DNA from 4 places in the Allobosea sp. FW305-C-101 genome. Region 3 is predicted to be linked to each of the others. Evidence: riboswitches for the same ligand, from Rfam matches in the RefSeq annotation. Region 3 holds a riboswitch; each other region holds the start of a gene.
The links. Region 3 has a riboswitch for cobalamin ahead of AC3WMA_RS12620 (methyltransferase domain-containing protein). Riboswitches for the same ligand answer to the same signal wherever they lie in the genome.
Positions count from the first base shown of each region.

Region 1: it holds a riboswitch for cobalamin, as region 3 does, so the genes downstream of both, metE (5-methyltetrahydropteroyltriglutamate--homocysteine S-methyltransferase) here and AC3WMA_RS12620 (methyltransferase domain-containing protein) in region 3, are expected to answer to the same signal.
Region 2: it holds a riboswitch for cobalamin, as region 3 does, so the genes downstream of both, AC3WMA_RS22260 (CbtB domain-containing protein) here and AC3WMA_RS12620 (methyltransferase domain-containing protein) in region 3, are expected to answer to the same signal.
Region 4: it holds a riboswitch for cobalamin, as region 3 does, so the genes downstream of both, AC3WMA_RS02625 (ABC transporter substrate-binding protein) here and AC3WMA_RS12620 (methyltransferase domain-containing protein) in region 3, are expected to answer to the same signal.

Region 1 is NZ_JBYSYT010000001.1:1,454,519-1,457,587, forward strand. Features, by position in the region: gene AC3WMA_RS06925 (ribonucleoside-diphosphate reductase subunit alpha) at 1-1,004, opposite strand, end outside; cobalamin riboswitch at 1,118-1,317, opposite strand; cobalamin riboswitch at 1,472-1,674, shown strand; gene metE (5-methyltetrahydropteroyltriglutamate--homocysteine S-methyltransferase) at 1,791-3,069, shown strand, end outside.
Region 2 is NZ_JBYSYT010000006.1:67,630-70,698, reverse strand. Features, by position in the region: gene cobO (cob(I)yrinic acid a,c-diamide adenosyltransferase) at 1-499, opposite strand, end outside; gene cobU (bifunctional adenosylcobinamide kinase/adenosylcobinamide-phosphate guanylyltransferase) at 499-1,011, opposite strand; cobalamin riboswitch at 1,164-1,349, shown strand; gene AC3WMA_RS22260 (CbtB domain-containing protein) at 1,387-1,563, shown strand; gene AC3WMA_RS22255 (CbtA family protein) at 1,576-2,316, shown strand; gene AC3WMA_RS22250 (DUF1636 family protein) at 2,327-2,716, shown strand; gene cobW (cobalamin biosynthesis protein CobW) at 2,721-3,069, shown strand, end outside.
Region 3 is NZ_JBYSYT010000002.1:1,041,547-1,044,615, forward strand. Features, by position in the region: gene AC3WMA_RS12615 (TonB-dependent receptor) at 1-537, opposite strand, end outside; gene AC3WMA_RS12620 (methyltransferase domain-containing protein) at 534-1,292, opposite strand; cobalamin riboswitch at 1,521-1,725, opposite strand; gene AC3WMA_RS12625 (ureidoglycolate lyase) at 1,833-2,375, opposite strand; gene AC3WMA_RS12630 (TetR/AcrR family transcriptional regulator) at 2,396-3,016, opposite strand.
Region 4 is NZ_JBYSYT010000001.1:556,806-559,874, forward strand. Features, by position in the region: gene AC3WMA_RS02620 (FecCD family ABC transporter permease) at 1-73, opposite strand, end outside; gene AC3WMA_RS02625 (ABC transporter substrate-binding protein) at 70-1,104, opposite strand; cobalamin riboswitch at 1,316-1,527, opposite strand; gene AC3WMA_RS02630 (mandelate racemase/muconate lactonizing enzyme family protein) at 1,563-2,741, opposite strand; gene AC3WMA_RS02635 (M81 family metallopeptidase) at 2,753-3,069, opposite strand, start outside.

The DNA.
Region 1 (3,069 bases), on a different contig from region 3:
TCGCGGATGGCGAGGCCCATCGCGACGCGCATGAAGAAGGCCTGCGGCAGCTCGAAGCGGTTGCCCCGGACATGCAGGAAATAGCGGTCGTAAAGCGTCTGGAAGCCGAGATAGTCGAACTGGAGATCGCGCTCGGGCTTCAGCGCCGCCGCGATGCGGGCAATGTCGAAGCGGCCGAGCTCGGGGTCGATCAATTCATTGGCGATACCGGTCTTGAGATAGGCGGTGAAGTAGTCGCCGTAGCCGGCGGCCATCTCTTCCTGCGTCGCCTGTTCGGCATGGCCATGGACGAAGCTCAGCGCCTCGCGCCGCAGCTTGTCGAGCAGGAGGCGGGCCGAGACCTTGGCGTAGTTCGGCTCGCTCTCGATCAGCGTCCGCGCAGCGAGGATCGGCGCCAGTGCCAATTCGTCGAGCGAAATGCCGTCATAGAGGTTGCGGCGGGTCTCCATCAGGATCGGCTCGGCCGCGACGCCGTCGAGCCCGGCACAAGCCTCGCGCACGACCTTGTCGAGGCGGGCGGCGTCGAGCGGAACGAGCGTGCCGTCAGTGAGCTTCATCTGCAGCGACGGCGCGACAGCGACCGGCGCGGACCCGGCCTGCGCCCTCGCCCGCTCCTGCGCCCGCTCTGCCCGATAGAGAACATAGGCACGGGCAACCTTGTGGTGTGCGCCGCGCATCAGCGCGAGCTCGACCTGATCCTGCACGTCCTCGATATGGAAGGTGCGGCCGGTCGCGGCGCGGCGCGTCAGGCCGGAGACGACCTGTTCGGTCAGGTCGGCGACGACATCATGGATGCGACGGGACGCGGCGGCGCTCGCGCCCTCGACCGCCAGGAAAGCCTTGGTCAGGGCGACCGCGATCTTCGAGGGGTCGAAGGGCGTTACCGCGCCATTGCGGCGGATGAGCTGGTAGCCGGGCTCCGCCGCTGCGGCGCGCGGCGATGCAGCAGGTTCGGCACCCAGCGGGGCCAGTGAAGGCCGTTCGGCTTCGAGAGAAAGAGACATCGGCATCAACCCCAAGATGTTGGGGGCAAAGGCCGAGCGGTCGCGTCGAGAAGGCGCGCGACGATACGATGCCGCGACCTGCCAAGCGCACCACCGGGACACCCCGCCCGAGGACGTAAACAAGGGTCGCGGCAGGTCTCCTGGCTCGCGGGTCACCGCTCTCGTCCGTCTTCCCAAGGCCTTGCAGCCTCAGTGACAACGCTGGACTAAGAACTTACCGCTGACAGTTGCGGGGGCAGCGCCGGTCTCTCACCGGCTTCCCTCTTAGCTCTCGATCTTGCGATTCGAGAGACCATCGACAACTACATCTAGCGTCACTCTCCGCTCCGATGTCAATCGGTCGTATGCTCTTCCTCGATCGCATGCGGAAAGCGAGGACATCTCGGCGGCAGCTCCCCGAGCGCTGCTCGTCACATGAAGACATAAATATGTCTTTATATCTCTTGTTGACGGCCCGGAAATGATGGCCCATGATGCGGCGTCGAGGTTCTTCGGTGCGGCTTGCCGCATCGGAGCTAAGAGGGAAGCCGGTGAGAGACCGGCGCTGCCCCCGCAACTGTCAGCGGCGAGCTTTCTGCCCACCCATGTCACTGAGGCCGCAAGGCCTTGGGAAGACGGGCAAGAGCGACGACCCGCGAGCCAGGAGACCTGCCCCGACAACATGAACGTCCTCGGGCGGGGTGTCCCGGTGGTGCGCTTGGCGGCGCCGCCCGGATTCTTGCGTCCGGACGGTCCTCGTCCCGCGTCCGCTTTGGCCTTTGCCCCCAACTAGTCGGGGTTAAGCCTATGTCTCAATCAGTACCTGTCGCTGCACTCGGCACGCCGCGCATCGGTCCGCGCCGCGAACTCAAGACCGCGCTCGAAAGCTTCTGGGCCGGAAAATCCGACGAAAGATCGCTCGTCGAGGCCGCTGAGGGCCTGCGCGCGGCCAACTGGGCGCGCCAGAAGGCGCAAGGGATCAGCGTGATCCCGTCGAACGACTTCTCCTTCTACGACCAGGTGCTCGACACCAGTGTCATGGTCGGCGCGATCCCGGACATCTATGGCTGGAAGGGCGGGCCGGTGCCGCTTGGCACCTATTTCGCCATGGCTCGCGGCTCGCAGGGCGAAGCCGAGCCGCATACATCCTGCGGCCATGCCCATCACGACCACGATCATGCCCATGGCGTCCCGGCGCAGGAAATGACCAAGTGGTTCGACACCAACTACCACTACATGGTGCCGGAGTTCGCACAGGGGCAGAGCTTCGAGCTCGCCTCGCTGAAGCCGGTGGAGGAGTATCGCGAGGCAAAGGCGCTCGGCTACGAGACGCGCCCTGTCCTGCTCGGCCCGGTGACGTTCCTGAAGCTCGGCAAGTCCAAGGACCCGTCCTTCGATCCGCTGTCGCTGCTGGGCGAATTGCTGCCGGTCTATGTCGATGTGCTGCGCCGTCTCTCGGCGAATGGCGCTGAATGGGTGCAGATCGACGAGCCCTGCCTCGTACTCGATCTCGATGAGGCCGCCCGCACCGCGCTGCATCGAACCTATGCGACGATCGCGCATGCCCTGCCGCAGCTCAAGGTGATGCTCACCACCTATTTCGGAGCACTGGGCGACAATCTCGACACGGCGGTATCCCTGCCGGTCGCAGGCCTGCATCTCGATCTCGTCCGCGCGCCCGAGCAGCTCGATGCCGTTCTGGCTAAAGCGCCGCAAGGCCTGGTGCTCTCGCTCGGCGTGGTCGACGGTCGCAACATCTGGAAGACCGATCTGGAGGCGGTCCTCGCAAAGATCGAGCCGGTCGCGGCCAGGCGCGGCACCGACCATGTCCAGGTCGCACCGTCCTGCTCCATGCTGCACAGCCCGATCGATCTGGAACTCGAAACCAGTCTCGATCCGGAGGTGAAGAACTGGCTTGCCTTCGCGGTGCAGAAGATGGGCGAACTCTCCACGCTCGGCCGCGCGCTTGGCGGCGGGCGCGGCACCGTCAAGGACAGGCTGGCCGCCTCGACCACGGCAGCGGCCGCACGCAGGGCCTCGCCGAAGGTCAACGACAAGGCCGTCGCAGCGCGCATGGCTGCGGTCA
Region 2 (3,069 bases), on a different contig from region 3:
GGCCGGTGACGACGACGTGCAGGTCCGGACGGCGGGCATGTAGAACCTCGACCACCTCGGCGAGCGGCAGATAGTCGTAGCGCAGGGCGATGTTGAGCTCGTCCAGCACCAGCAGGCGAATCTCCGGATCGGCCATCAGCTCCCTAGCTTTGGCAAAGGCGCGCTCGGCAGCGGCGATGTCGCGGGCCTTGTCCTGCGTCTCCCAGGTGAAGCCCTCGCCCATGCTGTGCCACGAGACCTGATCGCCGAAGGCTTCGAGCGCCTTGCGCTCGCCGGTCGACCAGGCGCCCTTGATGAACTGCACCACGCCGATGCGCCAGCCATGGCCGAGCGCCCGAAGGATCAGGCCGAAGGCCGCCGTCGACTTGCCCTTGCCGGGGCCGGTATTGACGATCAGAAGCCCTTTCTCGACCGTCTTGGAGGCGACCTCGGCATCCTGCACCGCCTTGCGCTTCTCCATCTTCGCCTTGTGGCGGGCGGCGTCATCAGTATCCGTCATCATTTCACTCGCATCGGCAATCCGGCGACCATGAAGACCACGCTGGCCGCACGCGCCGCAAGCGCCTGATGGAGGCGCCCGGCCTCGTCGCGGAAGCGGCGGGCCAGCGCATTCTCCGGCACGATGCCGAGACCGACCTCGTTGCCGACCAGTACGAGCGGGGCGGAGACACGCTCGCAGGCGGCGATCAGGCCCTCGCGTGCCGCCGCCGTGTCGTGCTCTGCGAGGATCAGATTGGTGAGCCAGAGCGTCAGACAATCGACCAGGATCGGCCGGCCCGCCGGCTGGGCAGCGATCGCGCCGGCCAGATCGAGCGGGGCATCCACCGTCTGCCAGCCGGCTGGCCGGCGCGCGCGGTGCTCGGCGATGCGCTCGCGCATCTCGTCGTCATAGGCCTGGGCGGTAGCGATATAGGTCCAGGGTGCCGGCAGGACCTCGATCAGCGCTTCGGCATGACGGCTCTTGCCGGAGCGGGCTCCGCCGAGGACGAGGGTGAGATGGGGCAACTCCATTCAAAAAATCCTCTGCCGTCATGCTCGGGCTTGACCCGAGCATCTCCATCCGAACGAGGCACCGGAGCCCCTTCCTGCAAGAGATTCCTGGGTCAAGCCCGAGAATGACGCCCTTGCGACGCGCATTGCATTGCACAGCAACACGGCGATGGCTAATGATGATCCCCGACGGTGCCTCCGCGAGGAGGTGAAAAGGGAACGCGGTGCGAGACCGCGGCTGCCCCCGCAACTGTAAGCGGATGTCCTTCGCCATCGGCCACTGGAGCGCGAGTTCCGGGAAGGCGGCACAGGGCGCCAAATCCGCGAGCCAGGAGACCTGCCGTCGACCCGCAGAGATCCAACCGGCTGCCGGCGGGGCGGCCACGGAGAACGCTTATGAACACCGCCTCGGTTTCCACCCCCACGCTCAGCGTTTCGGAACGCGTCAAGGCGGTTGCCGCCGCGCTCGTGATCGGCGTCGCGCTGATCTACACGACCGGTTTCGCCGCCTCGTCGAACGTGCACAACGCCGCGCACGACACCCGTCACGGCCTCGCCTTTCCCTGCCACTGAGGGAAAGTCATCATGGTCACGCGTGTTCTCACGGTCAGCATCCTGGCCGGGCTTCTGGCCGGCTTGATCGTCGCCGCCCTCCAGCATGTCACCACCACCCCGCTCATCCTCAAGGCCGAGACCTATGAGGCGGCGCTCGCGCTGAAAGCGCCGACGCTGGCCGCCTTCGACGGGGAAGCAAAAATCATCCTCGCGCATGGCCCGGCCGGCGATGCGCCCGGCCACGACCACGCCGAATGGAAGCCGCAGGACGGCCTCCAGCGCACGCTCTTCACCAGCGCAGTGACGATCGCGACCGCGATCGGCTTCGCGGCGCTGCTGCTGGCGGGCATGATCGCGGCCGGCGACAGGATCGACCAGCGCAGCGCACTCGTTTGGGGTGCCTGCGGATTCCTCGCGCTCGGGCTTGCGCCTGCCATGGGGCTCGCGCCGGAACTGCCGGGCGCCGCCTCCGCCGCATTGGAGCAGCGCCAGCTCTGGTGGCTCTGGACCGCGGTCGCCACCGCGGCCGGGCTCTTTGTGTTCCTGCGCTTCGAGCAGCCCTGGCTCAAGCTTGTGGCGATCGTGCTGATCCTGCTCCCGCATGTCGTCGGCGCCCCGCATCCGGCCGCGCCGGAGAGCAAGGTGCCGGCCGAGGTCGCCGCCCATTTCGCGTCGCTCTCGCTCGGCATCCAGGCCGCGCTCTGGCTCGTCACCGCCTTCATGGTCGGCGTGCTCTGGCCTTGGGCGAGCCGCCGGGCCGCGGAAGCCTGAAGGCAAAGCAATGTCCGAGGGTGACCTCACCATCCATGTCTGTACGGCCTGCCGCCGTGCCCGCGCCGATCTCCCGGAAGGCTATGACCAGCCGGGACTGGCGCTGGCCGAGCGGCTCACCGCGCAGCTCGCAGCCAAGGGCAGCACGATCCCCGTGCTGCCCGTCGAATGCCTCGCCGTCTGCAAGCGGCCCTGCACCATCGCGCTCAGCGCCGATGGCAAATGGACCTATCTGATCGGCGATCTCGACACCGACACCCATCTCGACGAGATCGTCGGCGCGGCGGAGGCCTATGCCGCCAGCGCCAACGGCATCGTTCCCTGGAAAGAGCGGCCGCAGTCCTTCCGCAAGGGCGTGGTCGCGCGCGTGCCGCCTTTGCCGGCGCGCCAGCAAGGATGACATCATGAACGCTCCGCAGACCGCCTCTCTCGGCAAGGTGCCTTGCACCATCATCACCGGCTTCCTCGGCGCCGGTAAGACGACGCTGGTGCGCCATCTCCTCGAGAATGCGCAGGGCAAGAAGCTCGCCGTGCTCGTCAACGAATTCGGCGATCTCGGCTTCGACGGCGAATTCCTGAAGGGTTGCGGCATCGAGGGCTGCAGCGACGAGGATGTCGTCGAGCTGCCGAATGGCTGTATCTGCTGCACCGTCGCCGATGATTTCGTGCCGGCGCTGGAAAAGCTGCTGAACCGGCCGAACCCGCCCGAGCACATCCTGATCGAGACCTCCGGCCTCGCCCTGCCGAAGCCGC
Region 3 (3,069 bases):
CAGCCCCCAGGAGCCCCCTGCCCCTTCGATCATCGTGCCCGGCGCGGTGCGGCCGGTCTTGAGGATGATGTTGATGACGCCGCCGATATTCTGGCTGCCATAGACGACCGATGACGGGCCGCGGATGATCTCGATGCGCTCGACATCGGCGGCGGAGAGCTTGGACAGGTTGGCCGTGCCGGCGCGACGGCCGTTCATCAGCACCAGCACTTGGCTGCGGAAATCCTTGCCTTGCCCGTCGCTGGCGCCGCCGCGGATGTTGATCGAGGTCTGCCCGGGCGTCCATTGGCTGAAGAAACCGACGGCGTTCTCCGCGAGCAGGTCGGTGATCGATTGCGCACGGGCCCGCTCGATCTGCGCGGCATCGATGACCTGGACCGTTCCGGGAATGCTGCTGCGCGGCTCGGGGCGGCCCGTCGCTGTGACGACGAGCTCGTCGAGCTTGATTTCGGTCTGGGCGAAGGCGGGCACGGCCCCGATCGCCATCAGGCAGGTCGCGGCAAGCAGGCAGGCTTTGCGGGAATTCAGGCGGATCATGACAGGTTCCAGACGAGGATGGCCGAGCGGCGATGGCAGGAGAGGCGAAAGCCGCCCGGCACGGGCACGGCCTGCTTGTGGAGATGGTCGAAAAGCTGCGGCCGGCGCGGATCGTTGGGCGGCCAGCCCAGCCGATCGGCCTGGAAGGCGGCGAAGGCCGGCAGGTCCGGCAGCACCAGTGAGAAGGTCCAGTCGACCGCGTCCACGCGATCGGGCAGGTCGGTGCCGAGCTGCGGCAGCACCAGATCGATGCCCGGCGTCTCGTCTTCGTGATGCCATTCGCGCGGCAGGCATGCGGAGAGGATCAGCCCCTTGGGTGCCTTCTGCGCGGCGACGATCCAAACGATCTGCCGGGTCGCCCACTGCCGGCAGCGCGCCAGGAAGCTGGGGGCATCCGTGAAATAGCCCGGCATGGTGGCGGCCAGGACCGTATCGGCGGCTTCGCAATCGACCGCGACGTCGTCCCAGCCGTGCGGGATAATGGCCGGCGGCTGCGGCAGGGCGGCGAGCCGGGCCTGCATCGTCGGAGACGGTTCGATGGCCGTCCAGCGCGCGCCGGGCCGGCGCAGCGCCGCGCCCAGCTGCCCTCCCCCGGCGCCGATGTCGATCAGATCGTCGATCCCGGGCGCGAGCTGGCGGATGAGCGGCGCGACACGCGCGACATAATCGGAAGAGTCGATAGCACTGGCGTAAAGCGCAAGCGGATCCAGGGGCGCCGCAGAGGACGCAGGCAGAGAAGCGGAGGCAGAGTTCATACCTGCCTCTTATCGCAATGTTATAACATTGCAATTACTCATGCCTGACACAGGCGCTCCGGGCCTGGTCCACGCCCGACCGCTCGCGTGGCCGCCTCTCGGCCCCGTCAATTCTATCATGGTCGTCCAGCCCCTCGCTGTCGCGGCCGGGGCAAAGGGAGGAAGCGCGGCAGACCGGCGGCAGGCGCCCGGTGCACTGCGATTCCGCCGGACACCCCGCCCGCGCGACATCATCACTGCGTCGGGGCAGGTCTCCTGGCTTGCGGGTCGTTGCTTTCAGGCTGTCTTCCCGGCGCGGACGCCAGTGACTTCAAGTAGCCGAAAACTCACCGCTCACAGTTGCGGGGGCAGCTCCGGGTTCCGTGCAAGCGCACGTCACCGGATTCCCTCTTAGCTTCGGATCGCTCCGAAGACCTCGACACGGATTAACGTAGATGGCGAGATTGTGGCGTCAAGCTACCGATGGCGCGGCAGGCGCGAAGGCTGTGGACGGCAGCGACGAGGACCGTCATCGCACAACGCGCTACCTGAAACCCCTCGTCAGCTTACGTCGTTCGCAGCGAGCACCTTGGGCTCGATCGCGATGATCTCGCAATCCGCCTCGGTGCCATCCTGCCAGGACTGGACGAGGAAACGCGCATCGGAGCCGATGGCTATGATCGGATGATGCCAGAGCCCGCGGCGATAGATCACGCCCTGCGAAGCGGAGAACGAGAAGGCGGCCAGCGTTGAGAGATCGGGCCGGCCATCCGCGCCGTCCCGGGCGACGATGACGATATGGCCGGCGCCATCGAGCGGGACGATCCATTGGATCGAATTGACATGCCGCTCCAGCATGGCGATCGCGAGGCCCCGCTGCTGCTGCTTGGCCGAGAAGATCGACGTCACAAGTCTGGTGCCGGCCCGGACCTCGGCAGCCGGATGAGCATGGATATCGTGCCGGCGCGCGGTGCCGTTATTCGCGGTGCGGCCACTTTCCCCGGCTTCCACGATCCAGCCGAAAGGCTCGAAAGCGGCCTGCGTGACCGGCTGGATGCGAAGCGGGGTAAGGGGCTGAAGCTCGGTCCTGCCGTCATCCTGCATGTTGCGTTCTTTCTTCTCGCTTATCGCACCAGCGCTGCGGCGAAGACCGACGCGATCGCGTCCAGCCTGCGCGCGTAATCCGCGGCACTGGGTGGCGTGCCGAGCTTCGCTCCCGCGGCGGCAAAGAGCAGGCTGGCGGTCCAGTCGTCCGCGCTGGCCGGCAGGCGCGATAGATTGATCTCGCCGCCTTGCTCGGCCTGCCTCAGCAATTCGCGGGCAAAGGTCGAGAAGATTCGCTCGAAAGCCTGCAATTCACGCGTCGCGATCGTGTTCATCACAGCCTTCAGTTCGACGAGATGCTCGCCGGTGCCGAAGCTGGCATAGGCCAGCCCGTGATGCGCCTGAAGCAGCGCCGCGAGCCGCTCCGGAAACGGCCCCTGCCTCGCCACGACCTCACGGCAACGTGCTTCGACCCGTCGCCCGAGCAGGTCCAGCATGGCCCGGAAGACATCGTCCTTGCCCTTGAAGTGCAGGTAGAGCGTCGCCTTGGCGAGCCCCGCCTCTTTGGCGATGTCGTCCATCGAGCTGCGCTTGTAGCCGTAGCGGGCGAACAGACGCAGCGCCGCATCGGCGATCTGGTCGGTGCGGGCATTGGCATCCTCCGCAGGGAGAACGTTGGAACCTTCGTTTCCGTCCGGCATTGCAGCTTCTGCAGTCTTGACAAAATCCAAACTGCGCGCGACCATCCTAACTA
Region 4 (3,069 bases), on a different contig from region 3:
TCAGCGCCAGCAGCGAGGCCAGCGCGATGCCGATCCGCGCCGGCCAGTTCGGCCCATGGGCGGCGTGGCTCAACGCGAGAGCCCGAAGCCCGCGATCGCCTTGGCGAGGGTCTCGATGCCGTCGACCGTGTCGAGCCCGGCGCGGGTCGCGCCCACATCCAGGATGACGACGCGGTTGTTCCTGACCGCATCGAGCTTGCTGGCGACCGGGTCGGTCTTCAGGAATTCCAGCTTCTTCTCGATATCGTCGGCCGGAAAGCGGCGGCGATCCATCTTGACGGTGACGATCACCGCCGGGTTGGCAGCGGCGATGCTCTCCCAGCCGACCAGAGGCCATTCCTCGTTGGTCGAGATGATGTTGCGGGCGCCGAGCTTCGACAGGATATAGGCGGGCACGCCGTTCTTGCCGGCCATGAAGCCGTCGCCCTTGATGTCCTTGCTGGAGAACCAGACGACGACCGGCACGTCCTGCGCCTTGAGCTTGGCGACCTGCTCGACCGCCTTCTCCTCGCGGGCCTTGAGTTCGGCGACGAGCGTCTCGGCCCGGTCGGCTACGTCGAAGATCGCGCCGAATTCGCGGATGTTGCGATAGACCAGCTCCATCGTGAACATCTGGGTGCGCACCCCGTCGCCGGCACCGGAATTGTCCTTGCCGACGCAATCGGTCGGCGAGACGTAAGCCGGCACCTTCACCTTGGCGAACTGGTCGCGCTTGCCGACGATGCCGTTGGGCCCGACATGCCATTCGAACATCGCCGTGACGAGATCGGGCTCCTGCGCCAGCACCGCCTCAAAGCTCGGATCGTTGTCGGCGAGACGCTTCACCTTGGCGTTGACCGCCTCATAGGGCTTGGCCACAGGCGAGAACCAGACCGCCGTGCCGACGACGCGGTCGCCGAGGCCCAGCGCATAAAGAATTTCCGTCTGGGTCTGGCCGATCGCGACGACGCGCTTGGGCGCGGCGTTGAAGGTGATCGTCTCGCGGCAATTCTCCAGCGTCAGCGGATATTTGGTGGGCGCCGCATTGGCCGTGCCGGTGGCGAGAGCGCCCAATAGAGCAACGGCCGAGAGGCTAAACAGGTTAAACGGGCGCGCAACCGGCATCGAGGCCATCCGAAATGTAACAATGTTGCATTTCTGATAGAGTGCGCGGCAGGCGGCCGTCAAGCCGCCCTGAACGGCCTGCGTGGTGGTCTTCGTGAACATGGACTTCATCGCTCCCCGAGATGACAGCCGGGGCAGCTTGGGCATGTGGGACGGGAAGGCGGCACAAGGCCGCCATCGACACACAGCTCCGGAACACCCCGTCCGAAAGACGTCTTCGACGACCGGGGCAGGTCTCCTGGCTCGCGGGTCGATGCCGCTTCCGCCCGGCCTTCCCGGCGCATCAGGCGCCAGTGGACGATGGACGGAAAGCTCGCCGCTTACAGTTGCGGGGGCAGCCTCGGCTTTGGCGCGGGTCGCGCCTCACCGAATTCCCTCTTAGCTCCGGGAGCAACCCGGAGAACCTCGATCGGCGCACACCCTATAAGGGCGTGGCGCTGCGTCAAGCAGACATCGCGTCAGAGACTCGGCGTACTGTAGAGCCGCTTGCCGCCGACCGAGATCTCGACCTCCTGCAGATAGCTGCGCAGCGCCGTGGTCGCGACATCGATGCCGAGGCCGGGTACATCAGGCGCCGCGACCTGCCCGTTCGCGTTGCGCTCCAGATGATTGGCGGAGATCGCGGTCGCGAGCGGCTTCGGCATCGCCGGATATTCGCAGATTTCGTGCTCGGCCAAGCCCGCATAGGGCTGGAGCGAGGCGGAGAGCGCCAGATGCGAGGTGAAGGTGTGGTTGACGAAGGTCACACCCTTGGCGACCGCATAATCCGCCACCGCCTTGGACGGGCCGATGCCGCCGATCCGGCCGCAATCGATCTGGACATAGCCGATGCCGCCATAGTCGATGAGCTGCCGCGCCATCGACTCGTTATGGGCGCCCTCCCCGCCGGCCAAACGGACCTTGGGGCTGCGCTGGGCAAGAGCGCCATAGGCTTCGAGCGCGCTGGCGTGGAAGGGCTCCTCGAACCAGAGCACGTTGGCCTTTTCCATCGCCGGCAAGCGGGCGGCGGCGCGCGCGACATCCTCGATGAAGATCTGTCCGGTATCGACGAGCAGGATGCCGTCCTGCCCCAAACCCTCGCGGGCAGCGACGAAATGCTCGGCATCGGCCTCGACGCTGCCACGACCGATCGGCCCCCAGCCGAACTTCGCGGCGCGGAAGCTGCGGCTGCGGGCATCGCGAGCGCGTTCGAGGGTTTCCTGCGCCGTGTCGCCAAAGAGGACCGAGGCATAGGGCGTCTTGGGATGGCTCTTGGCGTAGCCGAGCAGGCGCCAGACCGGCTCGGATCGCATCTTCCCGAGGATATCCCACAGCGCCATCTCGACGCCGGAAAAGGTATGCGGCGCCTGCAGCAGGTCCATCGAGTTATAAGCGACGGCCGCGGCGATGCGGGCGATGTCCTCCGGGCTTTCCAGATTCTGCCCGAGCACGGAATCGGCGACAGGCCGGCAGACGCCATGCGACATCGGGCAGATGAAGGCGGCGATGGAGGGCAGCGGCGCCGCCTCGCATTCGCCCCAGCCGACATGGCCGCCAGCCGCGACCCTGACCAGCAAGGCATCCTGGCTGCCATCGGCCTCGTCGGTGACGACGGGCATGGCGAGATAGAAGAAATCGACGGCCTCGATCCTGGGCACGGGTCTTCTCCTTACAGTTCGTAGATCGTGGCGCGAGGCGCGAAGGTGACGCCCTCGTCGAGCGGATAGATCGGCCGGGCGCAGATGGTGTGGCCCAGGCTCTTCAGATTGGCGGAGGTCGCGCCGGGCGCGTCGATGTTGAAGTTCCGCGCGCACCACTGGTCGAACATGTGGAACTCGGTGTGGGGCGACTTCACCACGATCAGGTCGAAATCGGTCGGGTCAATGCCGTTGGCATAGTACATCGCCCGGTCGAACAGGCTGACCGAGCGGCTCATCACGACGACGGTGACATTGTCCCGGGTCAGAACCGCGGTCGGCCCGGCGC